DNA from 3 places in the Paenibacillus sp. FSL R7-0302 genome. Region 3 is predicted to be linked to each of the others. Evidence: riboswitches for the same ligand, from Rfam matches in the RefSeq annotation. Region 3 holds a riboswitch; each other region holds the start of a gene.

Region 1 (4,212 bases), on a different contig from region 3:
CTCAAAAATGACGGGACGCTCAATATTCCCAAAGTGGTACTGCGCACCTCATCGGCCATTACAGACGCCCAGGGAGACAACGGTTCCCATAATTTCAAGGATGATATTATTGTGACCTTCCTCGTGAACAAGGATAAGAAGGAATCGCCGCTCCTGGTCATCTCGCTGGCCGATCTGGAGCAGGAGAGTCCCGATCTGGTGGCCCGGGGAATTGTCGGAGCGATCTTAGGCGGAGAGAAGTCCGGCATCAAAGCCGGCACCTCGGATAACCTGACCATCCAGTTCGCCTTCAAGGAGACCCTCCAGCCGCAGAACTATTATCAGGGCGATACGCTTGCACTGACTCTGAATTTCGAAGCCAACCAGGAAAAAGGCACGCTCCAATAATTCCACAACAAAACAAACCATTCGAGGAGGAAATCAATCATGGGTATCAAAAAAACATTGGGTCTTGGCGTAGCATCGGCAGCACTGGGCTTGTCTTTAATCGGCGGGGGCACCTTCGCTTACTTCAGTTCCACAGCTACCAGCACGGCAACCTTCGCAGCGGGTACGCTGAAGCTCGGCTCTTCCTTCAATACTCCGGTAGCGCTGACGAATCTGAAGCCGGGAGATTACACCGTCCGCACCTTCACCTTGTCCAATGACGGCACACTGGATATCAAATTCCTGAAGCTTGCCACCACTTACACCGTGACCGATGCCAAGGGCGATAACGCAGGCCAGGATCTCGGAGACCACTTCAAGGTCAAGCTCCTCGATAATACGTACACCGGCGGTTCACTAAGCGGTCATGTGCTGTCCGAGATCTCTCTGAAGGATCTGAAAAACACCCCCAGCTACGATCTCGTAGCAGCAGGCGTACTGCCAGGCGGGATTGCCGCCGCCGGGTCCAAGACCTTCAAGATCGCCTTCGAATTCGTAGACAACACGCTCGATCAGAACATTTTCCAGGGTGACGGCTTAGCGCTGAACTGGACCTTCGATGCGCTTCAAGGAGTGGGAGAAGCCAAGTAGCTCAGGGGCCAGCCTATACAAATGAACATGACTTTGCCGTCCTTTATTAGGAAGGCAGCGTTTCAGCAATCCATCAAGACGGCATATCCTCCCCCATCCGGGCCGGGTATGCCGTTTCTTTTTTCCCGTTGCCGGGTTCAAGATTTTGTCCGTTTTGCGGATTTTTGTTATACTGACAAGAGAAAACGGCTTGGCCGGCCTTTGAACGGGCGGTACCGTTTCAACGAGAAAGATAAGGAGAATGTATAGCGCGAAGCATATCACTTCTTATCTTTTACCAAAAAAGTACGGAGGGCGTTGTAATCGTGTCAGATACTATGGGAAGCCGCATCCACAAACTCCGGCTGGAGAAGGGCTATTCGTTATCCGAGCTTGCCGATAAGGCTGATGTGGCGAAATCATACCTCAGTAATGTGGAACGGAACATTCAATCCAACCCCTCCATTCAATTCATCGAAAAAATCGCTGACGCGCTTCAGGTATCCATTCATGCACTGCTGTATGGCGGATTGGCAGAGACGGAAGAACAGGCTCTGGACGGGGAATGGTTCCGGCTGGTTCAGGAGGCCATGGCCTCCGGTATAAGCAAACGCGAATTCAAGGAATTCCTCGATTACCAGAAATGGCGCATGGAACAAAAGGACAACTAGACGAGCATTGTATGCCACAGGGAAGACTCCGCACGGCAGGGAGGCCGCCTTCGGCGAAGGCAGCCTTTCAAGCGGCATACAGAAAAGGCACAGCGTACCGGACGCTGTGCCTTTTCTGTATGTATCGCAGCAATGATGACCGCCCTTACATCGCCTGGAGCGCCTTCTCACTTAGAAACCGGCGGATATCCTCCGCCGCGATCCCCGCCTGCTTGGCAGACATCAGCAAGTGCACCCATTCTAAATCCAGATCTACTGCCTGCAGCTCGTCATTCCCCTGGTTGGACATATCCAAGAAATCTCCTCCTAGAATTTTCGCGTCCCCAGGCAGTCCGGCCATCATAGTAGTATTGCTACTTTGTAGTATTTCTACTTTAGATCCGAGACTTTGTGCCCCTGTCTTTCGGCAGGTTTACCTTTTACTGGACCCTTTCCATCATGAAAGGATCTGGCAAGAATCGATGAAACCGTTCTCCGCAATAACATTATACAAGATCATGTGAGATTAGTGTGTCGTTTTCTGGAATTTTTTTATGATAAAATCTGAGGAAACTTAGCTGAAATTGCCAGCGGCTTTTATAAATATTTCCAGTTCCAAGTTCAAACCTTATGTAATAGTTTAATTATACTAAAGGGAACGCTATCCGCTCCGCCTTATTTCTATTTATGATAGTTCCGTATGAATACTGTAATGAATCATGCCAAATTGCGAACGGATTGCGCGAAAGTATGAATTGATTACCCCGCCGGAAAGTAGCACAATAAGGTGAGAATGAAACCGCAAACATTTGCAGCTCCGCCAAGTGGCACACTGGATGCCTCGCGTGGAGTTTATCCGTTAGGAGGACCTATTCATGGCAGTCAAAGAGCCCTATAACGACACAGTATGGAGCAAATACTACGGCCCCAACCTGGGCTACATTCAAGAAAGATATGAGCAATTTGTCAAGGACCCCTCTTCTGTTGAACAGCATTACCGCGATCTCTTCACCGTATCCGGCCCCCCTCCGTTGGCACCCGATGCCGAGAGGGCTCCAAGGCCTGCCGTATCAGCAGATGCCGAGTGGCTCAAGAAGGCTGTCAAGGCCTCGAAGCTGATCGCTAATATTCGAATATATGGCCATATGGCCGCAGACATTGACCCGCTGGAGCGCAGCACGAACCCGATGGCCAAATGGCTGGAGCTGGAGACCTACGAGCTTACCCGCGAGGATCTTAATGCCCTGCCCGCTTCGCTGATCTGGGATAATGCCCCTGCGGATGTGCATACCGCGATGGATGCCGTCCACAGAATGCGCCAGGCCTATACACAGACCATTGCTTATGAATTCGGGCATGTGCATGATGAACGCGAGCTGCGCTGGCTCAACAGCCAGGCGGAATCGATGACCTCCCCTGCCCCGCTGAATAATACAGAACGCAAAGAACTGTTGAAGCGGCTGGTTCAGGTGGAGCATTTCGAGACCTTCCTGCACAAGACCTTCGTCGGCCAAAAGCGCTTCAGCCTGGAGGGCAATGATGCCCTTGTGCCGATGCTGGATGAAATTGTGCGGGCTGCCGCGCATGACGGCGCAGAGCATATCCTGATGGGCATGGCCCACCGCGGAAGACTTAATGTGCTGGCTCATATTCTGGGCAAGCCTTATGATATTATTTTCTCAGAGTTCCATCATTCGCCGAACAAAGAGCTGTTCCCTTCGGAAGGCTCTATGGGCGTGACCTACGGCTGGAGCGGTGATGTGAAGTACCATCTCGGGGCTGACCGTGCCGTCCGCGAAGGCGAGACCGTACGCACCCGGATCACGCTGGCCAATAACCCGAGCCATCTTGAATTCGTCAATCCTGTAGTCGAGGGCTTCACACGCGCCGCACAGGAAGAACGCAACGCTCCGGGACTGCCTAAGCTGAACACAAGCAAGGCTATGGCTGTGCTGATGCACGGCGATGCAGCCTTCCCCGGCGAAGGTATTGTCGCTGAGACGCTTAATATCGGCAAATTGCAGGGTTATCAGAATGGCGGTACCGTGCATATTATCGTCAATAACCGGATCGGCTTCACCACAGAGAGCGAGGATTCCCGCTCCACCCATTATGCCAGCGATCTGGCCAAAGGGTATGAGATTCCGGTCGTGCATGTCAATGCCGATGACCCGGAAGCCTGTATTGCCGCAGTCCGTCTGGCCAGCGCTTACCGCCATATGTTCAAGAAGGACTTCCTGATTGATCTGATCGGCTACCGCCGCCACGGACATAATGAAATGGATGATCCCGAGACGACCCAGCCGATTGTGTACGGCAAAGTGCGGAACCACCCTACTGTGTACCGCGCTTATGCAGAACGCCTGGAGCGCGAGAAGGTAATCACAGCCGATGATCTGAAGAACATGATTGCCGAGGCGGAGAGCGTCCTCCAGCAGGCCTTCGATCAGATGAAGGAAGGCAAGCAGAAGAATGCGGAGTCCAAAGCCGCCGTCGCCCTGGATAACGACAGTCCTAAGCAGCGTCCGACCGCCTTCCCTCTGGCCGGTCTGCAGGAGATTAACCG
Region 2 (4,212 bases), 890 kb from region 3:
AAGAAATACCCAATAACAATACGATATGGAGGGTTCACTATGAAACTAGTACTTCTATCAGGCGGCTCCGGCAAGCGGCTCTGGCCGTTGTCCAATGATTCACGCTCCAAGCAATTTCTGAAGGTACTGGCAAGTCCGGCAGGTGAACCGGAATCAATGGTACAACGGGTATGGAGACAGCTGGAGGAGAACGGCATGGCCGGGTCCTCTTATCTGGCGACCGGACGCAGCCAGGTGGAGATGATCCAGAGCCAGCTCGGCAGCGGGGTGCCGATCATCGTGGAGCCGGAGCGGCGGGATACCTTCCCGGCTATTGCGCTGACGGCGGCCTACCTGTATTCCATCGCGGGGGTGTCCCCAAGCGAGACCGTGGCGATTCTGCCGGTGGACCCATACGTGGAATCCTCCTTTTTCGAAACGGTGCTGCAACTGGAGAACACCATGCTGGTGAGCGGGGCGAACCTGGCGCTGATGGGCGTAGTTCCCGAGCATGCTTCGGAGAAATACGGCTACATCATTCCAACGGGCGCAGATGCGGGAGCGAATGGTTACCTGCAAGTGAGCCACTTCCAGGAGAAGCCTGACCGTGTGCAGGCCGAGGAGCTGATCAGCCGGGGAGCGCTCTGGAACTGCGGAGTATTCGCCTTCCGTCTGGGCTACCTGCTGGATATCCTGCAGCGCAAAGGGCTGCCGCTGAATTACGAGGAGCTGCAGAAGCAGTATAAGCTGCTGTCCTCCATCAGCTTCGATTACGAAGTGGTAGAGAAAGAAGAGAACATCGTAGTGCAGCCGTACGCCGGATTCTGGAAGGACCTGGGTACCTGGAACACCCTGACCGAGGAAATGACCAGCAACCATGTAGGCAAGGGCTTCATCACCTCTGACTCCGAGGGCACCTGCCTCATTAACGAGCTGGATATTCCAATTACGGTCATCGGGGCGAAGGATCTGATTATCGCCGCCAGCCCGGACGGCATTCTGGTGACACACAAGGCCGAGAGTCCGCGGATCAAGGAAGTGCTGAAGACTTTTGAACAAAGACCGATGTACGAGGAACGCCGCTGGGGACACTACAAGGTGATCGATTATGTGAAATATGATGAAGGCAACGAGGTGCTGACCAAGCGGATTTTCATCAATGAGGGCAAAAATATCAGCTATCAGCTGCATCACAAACGCAGTGAAATCTGGACCTTCGTCAGCGGGGAAGCCAGCATTGTCATCAATGAGAAGATGCATACGGTGAAGGCGGGAGATGTGGTGCGGATACCGGAAGGGACCAAGCATGCCATTCTTGCTCTTACCGATGTGGAGTTCATTGAGGTGCAGACGGGGTCTGAGCTGGTAGAGGAAGACAATATCCGTATTACTCTGGACTGGGAGGATATCGCTCTACATCAGTTCATTTCTTAGGTCTAACTTATCTATTTAACCAATTGTTACAATTTTAAATCAGGTATTGAGAACTATTTTTTAGACAAATTTTGTTTTTACTCTACATTAAATTTGCATATCGACGATACTTACGGTAAGAGGGATTGATCCTTCCAAAACGACAATGGCAAACCTAATCGAAAGATAGGGACGCAAAGCTATAGGGCCTTCGCAAGAGTGGCAGCCTGGCTACCGAAAGGAAGAGAATATTGTGAAAACTTACCGTAAGTCTCGTTTGCTCTGCGCTGTGCTGTCGCTGGCCGTGGTATTGTCTGCTGTACCCGTGGGACTGGGAATCGCCCCGTCCACTGTCAAGGCTGCTTCCTCTACAGGAGCGCCCGTGAACCCTAATGCCTCAGCCGAGGCGGTCAAGCTGCTGAACAATCTGTATGATATCTCGGGAAATGGAATTATTACAGGGCAGCATGACTATTTCGAGAGTCCGGATGAGCTGAGCAACAAGCTGAAGGGAACAAGCGGACAATACGCCGCACTGCATGGTTATGAGCTTGGAGCAATCGGTGGACAGAGTGAGAGCGGAGTCGCTGCACAACGCAAAAATATCGTCTGGAGTGCAACGAACTGGTCCAGAGCGGGCGGCATTGTAGCCATGACCTTCCACCAGAACCTGCCGGGCACCAAGTACGAATGGTCCAATGTGCAAAAGTCAATCAGCCAGGCACAATTCAACAAATACGTAACCCCCGGTACTACAGAGTATAATGCGCTGATCACCGATCTGGATAAAGTAGCTGTCTCTCTGAAAAGCCTGCGGGATGCCAAGGTTCCCATCCTGTGGAGACCTTACCATGAAATGAACGGCGGCTGGTTCTGGTGGGGGAAGAAAGATAATTTCTCAGCTCTATGGAATATTATGTATGACCGTTTCGTAAACGTTCATCAATTAAATAATCTGATTTGGGTATGGAACCCGAATGCGCCGAATGCCAACTCTGATCCCTATGCACGGACTTATCCGGGTGCGGACAGAGTGGATGTGCTGGCAGCGGATATATATAATAACGACTACTCGAATAAATATCATGATGATCTGACCAGCCTGGCTGGCGGCAAACCGATCGGCATCGGCGAGAACGGTGAAATGCCGAATATCTCGAAGCTGAAGCTGACCCAGCAGAATTACGTGTTCATGATGAACTGGGGCAAGATGCTCTATGAGAATAACAGCACGGCTACGATCAAGAATTTCATGAATGACAGCTACACACTGACCCGTGACCAATATAAGGCCTGGACTGCTCCAGTGGCGGCCCCTAAGCCAACCGCAACACCGACGCCTACAGCAACACCAGCGCCTACAGCAACACCAACGCCTATAGTAACACCGACGCCAACGGCAACACCGACGCCAACACCGACGCCAACACCGACGCCAACACCGACAGCAACGCCAACCGTTGCGCCGATTCCGAAGCCGGTCCCAACCTCCGGTGATACGGAGAGCAAGCCTGCCCAGAACGGGTTGCTTGGAGAATACTTCAAGAACATGACACTCTCGGGGACACCGGTTATGGTGCGTAACGATGAGGTCATCAGCTTCAATTGGCGTCAGGGTACTCCTAATGCCGCACTTGGCACAGACTACTTCTCGATCCGGTGGACCGGCCAGATTAAGCCGGCTTACAGCGAGACCTATCAGTTCTATACTACATCGGATGACGGTATCCGCTTATGGGTGAACGGCACAGCAGTCATTGACAGCTGGGTCAAGCAGAGCGGAACTGCCCGCACAGGAAGCATAGCCTTGACTGCCGGGCAACTGTACGATATTAAGGTAGAGTATTATGAGAATGCAGGCGATGCGAATGTCCATCTGATGTGGCAGAGCCCCAGCCAGGTGAAGGGAACCGTACCTGCAAGTGCGCTTTTCTCCAGAGCAGGCAACACATCCATACCTGCTCCGGCTGCAACAGCAGTACCGACAACGGTACCAGCAGCGACAGTAGCGCCAGCACAGACAGCAACGCCGGCACCAGTAACGACACCAATGCCAACACCAGCACCAACACCAACACTGACGCCAGCACCGACACCAACGCCAACACCGGTGCCTACGCCGACAGCGGCTCCCGTTCCTTCTCCTACAGCAACACCGGTGGATCTGCCGGTAGAAGTTCCTGCTGCCAATGGACTGTACGCGGAATACTTCAATAACATGACGCTATCGGGCGAACCCGCTGTAGTGCGTACCGATGCTGTGCTTGATTTCAACTGGCGCCAAGGCTCGCCGGATGCCGCCCTCGGCATAGAGTTCTTCTCTGTCCGCTGGAGCGGGAAGATGAAGCCGCTCTACACGGAGACTTATCAGATCTATACCCATTCCGATGACGGTATCCGCGTACGGGTGAACGGTGAGCTTGTGATTGACAGCTGGGTGAAGCAGAGCGGCACCGAACGCATGGGCAGCATCAGCCTGACCGCAGGCGAGCTGTATGATATTCAGGTAGAGTATTATGAGAATCAAGGGGATGCAAAAGCGCGGCTGATGTGGCAGAGTCCAAGCCAGGCCAAAGGAACCATTCCGGCAAGCGCGCTGTTTCTCCCTTCCGCTTCGTAAGCTCATAAGGTCCGCAGCTGTGTTCAACATTGGCGCTGTTACTGGTTAAGACGTTACAATTATAAATCCTGCAAGCCACTCTTAATGGCCCTGCTTACCAGCAGGGCTACTAAGCTATAGACGACCATCCGGGAAGCGTAACCGCTCCGGGGTCTGCCGAAGCGGTGTGGCTGGAGAAAGGAGATTACATTGAACACTAA
Region 3 (4,212 bases):
CATGGTGCCATACCGAGATAGTATGGGATGAGGAGTTTGGACCCGAAGATACCTGTCCTCATTGCAACAACGAGCTTAGCGGATACCGCACAGTGACGATAGGTGCAGAGGATCTGGAGGATGAAGAGCCGGATACACAGGAAGCTTCCAGGGAGGAAAAGATCAGCGACGATGATTTGTGGGATGACGACGACAAGGATAGCGTGGTGCCTGTATGGGGTACGCTGGGCCAGTTCGGCGATGACTATGATCTGAAGCGTTATGAGGACAAGGTCTCCGCTATTCTGGCTGCCCAGCTGGAAGCGCCGGAATGTCCGCAATGCCATGAGCTGATGCTTCACTCCGGTACGCAGCAGGTGGACGGGTTCACCCCGGCAACGCCGGGAGCGCTGGGCGGTGCAGCTGTGCTGAAGCCTCCTTTTGCGCTGAATCTGTACGTCTGTCCTTCCTGCTTCCATGTGCAGCACAGCCTGGCGCAGGAAGACCGCATCCAGCTTGTCCGCAATCTCAGCACCTCAGCCGAATAAAGATCGGATTCATGCTTTCCCTGCCGTCTGGACATGATATGGATAGATGAAGTGTCTAAGGACGAGCAGGGAGGGCTAAGCATGAGAGGTTCAGAACGGGGACAGGCGGCGCTGCTGCTGGCTGTAGGCGGGCTATACCTTCTGGCTACAGTGCTTGCAGGAACGTTCCTCAACGTATATCTGTGGAAAAGCCGGCAGAACTTCGCCATGATCGGCTGGTTCACCGTGGCCCAGCAGCTTGCCGTGGGTCTCAGCTTTTGGCTGGGCGGCAAGTGGGTGAAAGAGCGTAACACAATGAATGCCCTACGGCTGGGAATTGCCGTATCGGGCTTTTTTTATTTGCTGGTGCTGTGGCTGCGGGGCGACGCGATTCATTACATTTGGCCGCTGGGCGGGGTCCTCGGGCTATCCATCGGGCTGTACTGGCTGGCGTTCAATATTGTTTTCTTCGAGATTACGGATGCCAAGAACCGCGATTACTATAACGGGTGGATGGGCCTGCTGGGTTCCCTGACGGGAATAGCCGGACCCTGGGTGTCCGGCTGGATGATCTCCCGTTGGCATGGCGGGCAGGGATACCGCATGGTATTTATACTGTCGCTCTGTATTTACGGGGTTGCTGCTATACTCAGCTTCGGCCTGCGCAAGCGGCCGCGCGGCGAAGCCTATCTCTGGCTGGAGCCCTGGCGCGAGCTTACCCGCAGACGCAGCTCTTGGCGTCCAGTGGCGGCAGCGCTAGTGTTCCAGGGCATCCGGGAAGGCGTATTCTCCTTCCTCATCGGTCTGCTCGTCTACATTGCAGCACAGGAGGAGAGCAAGCTGGGACAGTTCGCCCTGCTGACCTCCGCCGTCTCCCTGATCAGCTATTATGCGGCCGGCAGATGGTTCAAACCCCGTGCCCGGCTCGGCGGTATGCTGGCTGGCAGCCTGCTGCTCATCGCCTTCCTTCTTCCGCTGTTGTGGAAGGTGAGCTTCACCACCCTCCTAATCATGGGAATCGGGACCTCGCTCTGCCTGCCGCTCTACATGCTGCCGATGCTGTCCACCAGCTTCGACCTGATGGGAGTGTCCGAGGAGAGCGCCGGCAAACGCGTGGAGCTGGTAGTGCTCAGGGAGCTTAGCTTGATGAGCGGCCGCCTCCTCGGCCTGCTGATCTTCATCGCCGTACTGTCGCTGGACCAGTCCCCGCAGACGATTACTCTGCTCATGCTGCTGCTGGGTGCCGCGCCGCTGGGGAGCTGGGTGGTGGTACGGGGGTTGCTGAATTGGAATGTTCACAAAAATAACAATATTATATGATTCAAATATAGGGTATTATTGCCAAGGTAAGTACAGATTGTAATTGAAGTGAATTACACATGATTTCTCTTGAATTAACCATTAGAACTAAAAAGGCAAACCTGTACGAAAGTCAGGGACGCAAAGCCACGGGCCTTATCACAGGGAGGGGGACACCCCTCTGTGAATGGCAGCCGGGCCGCTCTTTCCGGTGGTTTTTTTGCGCCCTTTTTTAAATGATTTTTTAATTGAGCGGAGGTCTTTTATGACAAATAGGAAAAGCTTGATATGTAAGGTACTGTGTTTTATTATTCTGGCTCAATTTCTCGCCCCTTTTATGGAATTCTCAGGGATGAAAATTTCCGCACAGGACAGTATGCTCAAAATCCGGTTTCAGCCCGCAGAAACTCCCGTACAGGAAGGGGAGCTTGCAGATTCTGGAGCCGTTTTTAGCGTCAAAAACCAATACTCCTACGGCTGGAACATAGATCATACTGATGCAACCGTCTCAAGAGATACATACGACGACTCCAGCATAAGCAGCCTGACACGAATCCATCCGGATGGGAAGTGGGAAATTGCGCTAGACAATGGTACTTATGAAGTCTCAGTAACCGTAGGTGACTCTGTATACAGCAGCAACAATTCACTTGCCGTAGAGAATGTCAAATTGATGGAGGGACTGTCTCTTGAAGCAGGGCAGTATAAAACGATCAAGAAGAAGGTTGCTGTTGAAGATGGAAGACTGACTTTAAGTCAAATCAATGCTACTGGAATTGAGACTGCTCTAAATAGCATAGATATTTCATTGATGAATACATACACTCCCACTTTGATCCCGCCTCAAATCCGCCTGCCTTTTGAACCCAATAAGGTTGCCGGAGACAAAGTTCTTCTGTCTGGAAGTATGACCAATATACATAACGCTCCGCCGTTTATCAGGGTAAATGGTCTGCAGGGAGAGATCTCCCGGCATATCCGCGAACAAATAGAATCCATCGGACAACAAATACAGCAGGTTAGCAAAAATGCAGTGGCAATAAGAAATGCTGATATTGAAACGATTCAAAGCTCTATCCGCTCAAACAGCAACAAGCCTGCAATAATAGCAGTTGGGCAGATGAATCTAGAATCAAGCGTTTCGTTCGGAAGTGAAGAACAGCCTGTCATCTTAATCGCAGATGGCATCAATACGAACCGGAGTCTGAATATAACAGTTTACGGATCGTTAATCCTCCGTGGAGGATTAAATGCAAATACTGAGTTGGATGTTAATGTTATCAACCCTGCACCAGATGAGAATCTTGGTAACCTATGGGTACAGGGGACTGTGCATTTGAATAATAATTCCAATGTGCATGTAGATAATGAATTGTTTGCAGGTTCTTTGGTTTATAACAATGGCTCGCTCGATCTATCCGCGAAACGGGTAGTAGTACAAGGCAATATGAATATCAATACTATGGTAACTATGAATGTAGACGAAGAAATGTCTGTAGGAGAAGTGGTATCCAATAACTCAAGGGCAGAACTTAATGTAGCCCAAGGAGACCTCTTCGTCCGGGACAACGTCAGTATAAATAATCATTTGAATATCAATACAGGCGGATTATTTGCAGTTGGCGGCAATGTCATCTCGAATCAAAGACCTGTAATTCACACGGGGAATGAGCAAGCAGGACGTACATTATTGAAGTATGTTCTGTCCGGCCTTAAGGCTGAGTATTACAGCAGTAAAGATTTTACGGGCAAGAAGGCAGTGAAGGTTGATGATACCATCTCTCTATCAGGTCAGCCTCTTCTGGGTGTGCCGGGAGTAGCGGACCAGCGCTTCTCCGTTAGATGGACTGGGCAGATTCAACCTAACTATACAGACCAATATACTTTCTCGGTTAAAACGTCAGGTGGAGTCAGACTTTGGGTGAATGATCAGCTCCTGGTCGATGCCTGGACAGCGAAGCAGCATGTGGAGCAAGGGACCATCCAGCTTGAAGCCGGTAAAAAATATGATCTGAAGATGGAATACGCGAATGACATGGGGAATCCTCAGGCCAGCTTACTGTGGGAGAGTGAGCAGCAGATTCGTGAAGTGGTACCCTCTGCATCTTTAAGACCTTTTTCTATACCAGCAGTAAATGCAAGTGCAACAGACTCAGCCATTACACTGGGCTGGCCTTCTTTGTTCAATGCGGACGGATATGAGGTGGAATTTGATAAGGAGGTTGCCGTCCTTGGCAGTGAACCTGATTTTACCAAGGAGGAGCTTAGTCCGGGAACAGAACATCTCTATCGTATTCGGGCAATCAGTGGCGACATCAAAGGGGAGTGGTCAATAACTTCTTCTTATTGGACCTTACCGGCTGCACCACTGAATATTCAAATGAATGCAACAAGCCATACCATTACT

Evidence for each region. Region 3 has a riboswitch for cyclic di-GMP ahead of MKY96_RS19895 (fibronectin type III domain-containing protein). Riboswitches for the same ligand answer to the same signal wherever they lie in the genome.
Region 1: linked by a shared signal. The riboswitch ahead of MKY96_RS26885 (anti-repressor SinI family protein) and the one ahead of MKY96_RS19895 (fibronectin type III domain-containing protein) in region 3 are both predicted to bind cyclic di-GMP.
Region 2: linked by a shared signal. The riboswitch ahead of MKY96_RS23765 (PA14 domain-containing protein) and the one ahead of MKY96_RS19895 (fibronectin type III domain-containing protein) in region 3 are both predicted to bind cyclic di-GMP.

Annotation. Positions count from the first base shown of each region.
Region 1 covers NZ_JBBOWB010000002.1:269,589-273,800, forward strand. Annotated here, with positions in the region: gene MKY96_RS26870 (TasA family protein) at 1-387, shown strand, start outside; gene MKY96_RS26875 (TasA family protein) at 427-1,017, shown strand; gene MKY96_RS26880 (helix-turn-helix domain-containing protein) at 1,335-1,667, shown strand; gene MKY96_RS26885 (anti-repressor SinI family protein) at 1,813-1,956, opposite strand; cyclic di-GMP riboswitch class I at 1,991-2,094, opposite strand; gene MKY96_RS26890 (2-oxoglutarate dehydrogenase E1 component) at 2,522-4,212, shown strand, end outside.
Region 2 covers NZ_JBBOWB010000001.1:5,495,935-5,500,146, reverse strand. Annotated here, with positions in the region: gene MKY96_RS23770 (sugar phosphate nucleotidyltransferase) at 40-1,413, shown strand; cyclic di-GMP riboswitch class I at 1,551-1,631, shown strand; gene MKY96_RS23765 (PA14 domain-containing protein) at 1,646-4,012, shown strand; gene MKY96_RS23760 (glycosyl hydrolase) at 4,202-4,212, shown strand, end outside.
Region 3 covers NZ_JBBOWB010000001.1:4,601,749-4,605,960, reverse strand. Annotated here, with positions in the region: gene MKY96_RS19905 (hypothetical protein) at 1-527, shown strand, start outside; gene MKY96_RS19900 (MFS transporter) at 609-1,826, shown strand; cyclic di-GMP riboswitch class I at 1,911-2,012, shown strand; gene MKY96_RS19895 (fibronectin type III domain-containing protein) at 1,993-4,212, shown strand, end outside.